2 linked regions of the Alicycliphilus denitrificans K601 genome follow. The protein of the gene in region 2 interacts with the protein of the main gene of each other region in a pairwise test. Links are inferred from orthologs where the notes say so. Each region holds a gene or a part of one and is shown on either strand. Other genes may lie near its edges.

Region 1 (2,991 bases), 1.1 Mb from region 2 along the record:
CGCTCGCCCACCGAGCCCAGGCCGCGTATGCACTGGGCGTCGATGGCGCTGTCGATATCCGGCGCCACGCGCACCTGCTCGGGCGCCAGTTCCATGACGTCGCTGACCGAGTCCACGACGATGCCGACCACGCGCTCGCGCAGGTTCAGGATGATGACCACCGTCAGGCTGCTGTACTCGGCCTGCGTGCAGGCAAAGCGCAGGCGCATGTCCACGATGGGGACGATGGTGCCGCGCAGGTTGATCACGCCCTTGATGAAGGGCGGCGCGTTGGCGATGCGCGTGGGAGCCTCGTAGCCCCGGATTTCCTGGACCTTGAGGATGTCTATGCCGTACTCCTCCTGTCCCAGGCGGAAGGTCAGGTACTCCCTCGCGCCGGCCGCCACGGCCTCTATGCCCTTGTCCACCACGTTCATGCGCTCGCTCCTCGTTGCTTGGCGTTTGTTACTGTCAATGGCGTGCACGGCGCACCAGGGCGGCCGTGTCCAGGATCAGCGCCACGGTGCCGTCGCCCAGGATGGTGGCGCCCGACACGTTGGGCACCTTGCGGTAATTGGTCTCCAGGTTCTTCACCACCACCTGGTGCTGGCCCAGCAGCTCGTCGACCAGCACCGCCACGCGGCTGCCGTCGGCCTCCACCACGACCATGATGCTGCTGCCCTCGCCGGCGTTCGGCCGCGGCACGTCGAAGATCCGCTCCAGCGACACCACCGGCATGTATTCGTCGCGCACCTTGACGAGCTGCGAGCCCTGTGCGACGGTGTTCACGTCGTCCGCGTTCACCTGGAACGACTCCACCACCGACGACAGCGGCAGGATGTAGACCTCGTCAGCCACGCCCACCGACATGCCGTCCATGATGGCCAGCGTGAGAGGCAGCCGCACGGACACGCGCATGCCGTAGCCCTCGGCCGAGTCGATCTCCACCGAGCCGCCCAGCGAGGTGATGTTGCGCTTGACCACGTCCATGCCCACGCCGCGGCCCGACACGTCGGTCACCACGTCGGCCGTGGAGAAGCCCGGCGCGAAGATTAGGTTCCAGACCTCGCCGTCGGGCATGGCGTCGGAAACGTCCAGCCCGCGCTCGCGCGCTTTCTTGAGGATCTTCTCGCGCGACAGGCCCTTGCCATCGTCGCGCACCTCGATGACGATGGAGCCGCCCTGGTGCGATGCCGACAGGCTCAGGGTGCCGTGCTCGGCCTTGCCGGCGGCGATGCGGTCGTCGGGCAGCTCTATGCCGTGGTCCAGGCTGTTGCGCACCAGGTGGGTCAGGGGGTCGGTGATCTTCTCCACCAGGCTCTTGTCGAGCTCGGTCGCCTCGCCGTGGGTGACGAAGTCCACCTTCTTGCCCAGCTTGCCCGCCAGGTCGCGCAGCATGCGCGGGAAGCGGTTGAAGACGATCGACATGGGGATCATGCGGATCGACATCACGGATTCCTGCAGGTCGCGCGTGTTGCGGTCCAGGTCGGCCAGGCCGGCCAGCAGCTGCTGGTGCAGGCCCGCGTCCAGGCCGCGGCTGTTCTGCGCCAGCATGGCCTGGGTGATGACCAGCTCGCCCACCAGGTTGATGAGCTGGTCGACCTTGTTCACGGCCACGCGAATGGTGGACGATTCCATGGACGCCTGGCTCGCCGCTTTGGGCTCGGCGCCCGCGCGGGGGGCCGCCGGCCGCGGGGCCGGCGCGGCCAGCGCGGCGGCGGCCACCTCGTCGACGGGCACGCCCGGGGCGCCGGCAAAAAAGCCGTAGGGCTCCGGCGGAGCCTGGGGCGCCGCCTGCGGCGCGGCGGCGGCAGGGGCGCCGGCGGCGTGGATGGCCACCTGCTCCTTGGCGACGTGGAAGGCGAACAGGTCCAGCAGGTCCTCGTCGGTGGACGCGGTCCGCACGGCGAAGCGGCGCATGCCCGGGCGCCCGTCGGGCAGGTCGTCGATGCTGCCCAGGCCGGGGATGTCGCGGAACAGGTCCTTGATGGCCTCGGCCAGGGCCGGCTGGGCGAGCGGGCCGATGTGGATTTCCAGCGCGCGCGTGCCGTCGGCGTCGGCCTGGCCCTGTTGAGCCTGTGCCTCCTGCGGGGCGGGCAGCGGGGTGGGCGCGGCCGGCGCGGGCGCTGCGACCGGGGCCGGCACGCCGCCCGCGGCCAGCGTGCTGATGCGGCGCACAAGATCCTGGGTGGACATGGCCTCGCCCTGGCCGCCGGCCTGGTGGCGCGCCAGCAGGCTGCGCGAGGCGTCGGCCGACTCCAGCAGCACGTCCACCATCGGTGCAATGACCTGTAGCTCGTGGCGGCGCAGCCGGTCGAGCAGCGATTCCATCTGGTGCGTCAGCTCGGCCACGTCGGCAAAACCGAAGGTGGCCGCGCCGCCCTTGATGGAGTGGGCGCAGCGGAAGATACCGTTGAGCTCCTCGTCGTTGGCGGCATCCAGGTCCAGGTCCAGCAGCATCTGCTCCATCTGGTCAAGGTTCTCGCCGGCCTCCTCGAAGAAGATTTGATAGAACTGGCTGAGATCGAAGTCCGCGCCCGTGCCCGCGCCTTCTTGATGGGTGTCCGCCATGGTTCCGGATTCCTGTGTTCTTGCTGCGTGAATGGGTGATGTGTGGCCGCCGCTCGTCAGCGGATGACCTTCTGGATGACCTCGACGAGGCGCGTGGGGTCGAACGGCTTGACCAGCCAGCCCGTGGCCCCCGCGGCGCGGCCCGCCTGCTTCATCTGGTCGCTGGACTCCGTCGTGAGGATCAGGATGGGGGTGCTCTTGAAGCGCGGATGCGCGCGCAGCTTGCGCGTCAGGCCGATGCCGTCCAGGCGCGGCATGTTCTGGTCGGCCAGCACCAGGTCGATGTCGTGGGTCTCGGCCTTCTCCAGGGCGTCCTGGCCATCCACCGCCTCCACCACGTGATAGCCCGCACCCGTCAGGGTGAAGGACACCATTTTCCGCATGGACGGGGAATCATCGACCGCGAGAATGGACTGCATGGAAAGCTCCAACGACTTCTGA
Region 2 (3,457 bases):
GCCCTTCACGCCCGTGCCGGGCACGCGGCTGCTGGCGCGCGACGCGGCGGCGCGCTCGGCGCTGCTGCGCGCGCTGGTGGACTGGTGCCGGGCGCAGGATCTGTCGTCGCTACACCTGCTGTTCATGGCGCAGGAGGACGTGCAGGAGGCGCAGGCCCAGGGCCTGATGCTGCGCCACACGGTGCAGTTCCACTGGCAGAACGCGGGCTACCGCGACTTCGACGATTTCCTGGCCTCGCTCTCGCAGGACAAGCGCAAGAAGATCCGCCAGGAGCGCCACAAGGTGCAGGAAGCGGGCGTCACGTTCCGCTGGGCACGCGGCGCGCAGATCACGCCGGCAGACTGGGATTTCTTCTACCGCTGCTACGAGCGGACCTACCTGGAGCACGGCAACCCGCCCTACCTCGCACGCGACTTCTTCGCGCGCATGGCGGCGCACCTACCCGAGGCGTGGCTGCTGTTCGTAGCCGAGCGCAGCGGGCGACCCATAGCTAGCAGTTTGATAGCTATAAGCGCTTTCCCATCAAGCGCTGAATGTCAAAAAAACCCTGAACCTCTGGTGGCCTACGGCCGCTACTGGGGCGCGCTGGAGCGGGTGGACTGCCTGCATTTCGAGGCCTGCTACTACCAGCCCCTGCAATGGTGCATCGCACACGGCGTGCGGCGCTTCGAGGGCGGCGCGCAGGGCGAGCACAAGATGGCCCGCGCGCTGATGCCGGTGCAGGCCACCAGCGCGCACTGGCTGGCCCACCCGGCGTTCGCCGACGCGGTGCAGCGCTTCCTGGAGCGCGAGGGCGAAGGCGTTGCGCACTACCTGGAGGAGCTGCACGCGCACAGCCCGTTCAGGCGGGAAGCCGGCGGCTAGAAGCTCTCCCAGTCGTCGTCATTCTTGGGCACGACTGCGAGCCTGGGCCGCTGCGCAGCCGGCGCCGCCGCATTCGGCGCGGGTGCGGCAGGCTTGCGCGGCGGCGCGGCCTTGGGCGCCGGCGCAGGTGCCGCCACGCGCGGCTGCGGCGCTGCCGCTGGCACCGCCGCGGCAGGGCTGGGGCGCGGCGCGATGGCCCCGCCGCCACCCTGCGCCAGCCGGAACACGGCCACGGCCTGCACGAGCTGCGCGGCCTGGGCCTTGAGGCTGCTGGCGGCCGCGGCGCTTTCCTCCACCAGCGCGGCGTTCCGCTGCGTGGCCTGGTCCATCTGCGTGATGGCCTCGCCCACCTGGGCCACGCCGCTGCTCTGCTCGCTGCTGGCCGCGCTGATCTCGCCCACGATGTCGGTGACGCGCCGGATGGCTCCGACCACTTCGGTCATGGTCTCGCCGGCCTTGTCCACGAGCTGCGTGCCCTGCTCCACGCGCTCGACGCTCGCGGTGATGAGCTGCTTGATTTCCTTGGCCGCCTCGGCACTGCGCTGCGCAAGGCTGCGCACCTCGCCCGCCACCACGGCGAAGCCCCGGCCCTGTTCGCCCGCGCGCGCGGCCTCCACCGCCGCGTTGAGCGCCAGGATGTTGGTCTGGAACGCGATGCCGTCGATCACGCCGATGATGTCGGCGATCTTGCGGCTCGCGTCGTTGATGCCGCGCATGGTGTCCACCACTTCGGAGACGACTTCGCCGCCCTGCGCGGCGACGGTGCTCGCGCTCATGGCCAGCTGGTTGGCCTGGGCGGCGTTGTCGGCGTTCTGGCGCACGGTGGCGCCCAGCTGTTCCATGGAGGCGGCCGTCTCCTGCAGCGCGCTGGCCTGGCTTTCGGTGCGCGCCGACAGGTCGCCGTTGCCCTGCGCGATCTGGGCGCTGGCCGTGGCCACGCTCTCGGCGTTGGCGCGCACGTCGGACACCACGCGGGCCAGGTTGGCCTGCATGTCGACGAGGGCCTGCGTGAGCTGGCCCAGCTCGTCCCTGCCGTGCACGGACAGGCTCGCGGCCAGGTTGCCCTGGGCGATCTCGCGCGCCGCCTGCACGGCATGGGCCACGGGCCTGGTGACCAGGCGCGTGATCCACAGCCCCAGCGCGATGGCGGCCGCGATCACCACCGCCAGCACCGCGATCACCGAGCCGCGCGCCGAGCCGAAGGTCTGCTGCGACTCGGCATAGGCTGCCTGCGAGCCTTCGTGGCTGGCGCGCGAGAGCTTGCCGATCGTCTCGGCCATGTTGATGAAGGTCTTCTGCGATTCGCCGTAGAGCATGTGCGCGGCCTCGGCGCGGCGCGACTCGTCGGCCACCATCTCCATGAGCCGTGCCTGCGCGCGCAGGTAGGCGTCGCGGTGGTTCTTGAACTCGGCGTAGAGCGGCGCCTCGGACGGCGCCACCATGGGCGCGTAGCGCTGCTCCGCTTCGCCCAGCAGCCTGCCCACGGCAGCCACGTCCTCGCGCAGCCGGGGCACCAGCTGCGGGTCGGAGCCGAGCACCGCGCCGATCTCGCTCGCGCGCAGGCGGTTGGCCGTGGCGCGCATGTCGCCCAGCGCCTGTACGCTGGGCAGCCATTTGTTGGCGATCTCGCGCGTGTCCTCGTTGACGTGGCCCAGCCACACCACGGCCAGGCCGCCCAGCACCAGGTTGAGCAGCGCCATGGCGGCGAAGGCCAGCCCCAGCTTCACGCCGACGCGCATGTCGGACAGACGCATGATCAAGCGCCCTCAGGCCACCGCGACGGATTGGACCAGCCCCATCTCGGCGCTGCTGAGCAGCGATTCGATGTCCATCACGATCAGCATGCGCTTGTCCACCGTGGCGATGCCGCGCACGAACGCGGCGTCCACCTGCCCCTGGAACTGCGGCGCGGGCTTGATGGCGTCGGCCGGCAGGGCCACCACGTCGGCCACCGCGTCCACCACCGCGCCAAGCACGGTGCCGCCCACGTTGAGGATGATGACCACGGTGAAGTCGGTGTATTCGGCCGTCGCGCAGTGCAGCTTCAGGCGCAGGTCGACGATGGGCACGATGACGCCGCGCAGGTCGATTACGCCCTTGATGAACTCCGGCGCATGGGCCATGCGCGTGGGCTGTTCGTAGGAGCGGATCTCCTGCACGCGCAGGATGTCGATGCCGTATTCCTCCTGGCCCAGGCGGAAGGTCAGGAACTCCGCCGCGGCGCTGGCGGCGGCACTGCCGGTGGAAGGACGCTGGGCGGCAGAGGACAGCATGGCAACTCCTTGGGAAATGAATCTTGGGCAACTCGAGTGCGCGCGCCGGCCCCGCGCCGGCATCCGTGCTCGATACCTCGCCAGCATAGCAGTTCGCGGTTACTTATTCTGACATTTGACGTTATCCGCACACAAAAAAGCCTGCTGGCTGGTTGCGAGCAGGCTTTCATGCAACCGGCAGCCAGGGCGGCTGCGGCGGGCTCAGAGGCTCTTCTTGTAGTTCTCGACGCCGTCCAGCACCTCCTTGTTCGCGGCGTCCACGCCTTCCCAGCCCAGCACCTTGACCCACTTGCCCTCTTCCAGGTCCTTGTAGTGCTCG

What was found. Proteins that work in one complex are often made in the same cells at the same time.
Region 1: the proteins of ALIDE2_RS15580 (region 2) and ALIDE2_RS20770 interact in binary tests that used the Escherichia coli proteins (3 or more experiments, as listed by UniProt). The link is inferred for Alicycliphilus denitrificans K601 from one-to-one orthologs.

The regions. Positions count from the first base shown.
Region 1 is NC_015422.1:4,377,411-4,380,401, forward strand. It holds ALIDE2_RS20770 (chemotaxis protein CheW), read right to left. Parts: upstream 2,551-2,991; coding sequence 451-2,550; downstream 1-450. Other genes in the region: ALIDE2_RS20765 (chemotaxis protein CheW), read right to left, coding at 1-416; ALIDE2_RS20775 (response regulator), read right to left, coding at 2,607-2,969. UniProt on the Escherichia coli protein: Involved in the transmission of sensory signals from the chemoreceptors to the flagellar motors. CheA is autophosphorylated; it can transfer its phosphate group to either CheB or CheY.
Region 2 is NC_015422.1:3,283,117-3,286,573, forward strand. The notes cover bases 241-3,089. They hold ALIDE2_RS15580 (methyl-accepting chemotaxis protein), read right to left. Parts: upstream 2,620-3,089; coding sequence 862-2,619; downstream 241-861. Other genes in these bases: ALIDE2_RS15575 (GNAT family N-acetyltransferase), read left to right, coding at 241-865; ALIDE2_RS15585 (chemotaxis protein CheW), read right to left, coding at 2,632-3,089. Outside these bases: more of ALIDE2_RS15575, read left to right, coding at 1-240; more of ALIDE2_RS15585, read right to left, coding at 3,090-3,138; ppa (inorganic diphosphatase), read right to left, coding at 3,340-3,457. UniProt on the Escherichia coli protein: Receptor for the attractant L-aspartate and related amino and dicarboxylic acids. Tar also mediates taxis to the attractant maltose via an interaction with the periplasmic maltose binding protein. Tar mediates taxis away from the repellents cobalt and nickel.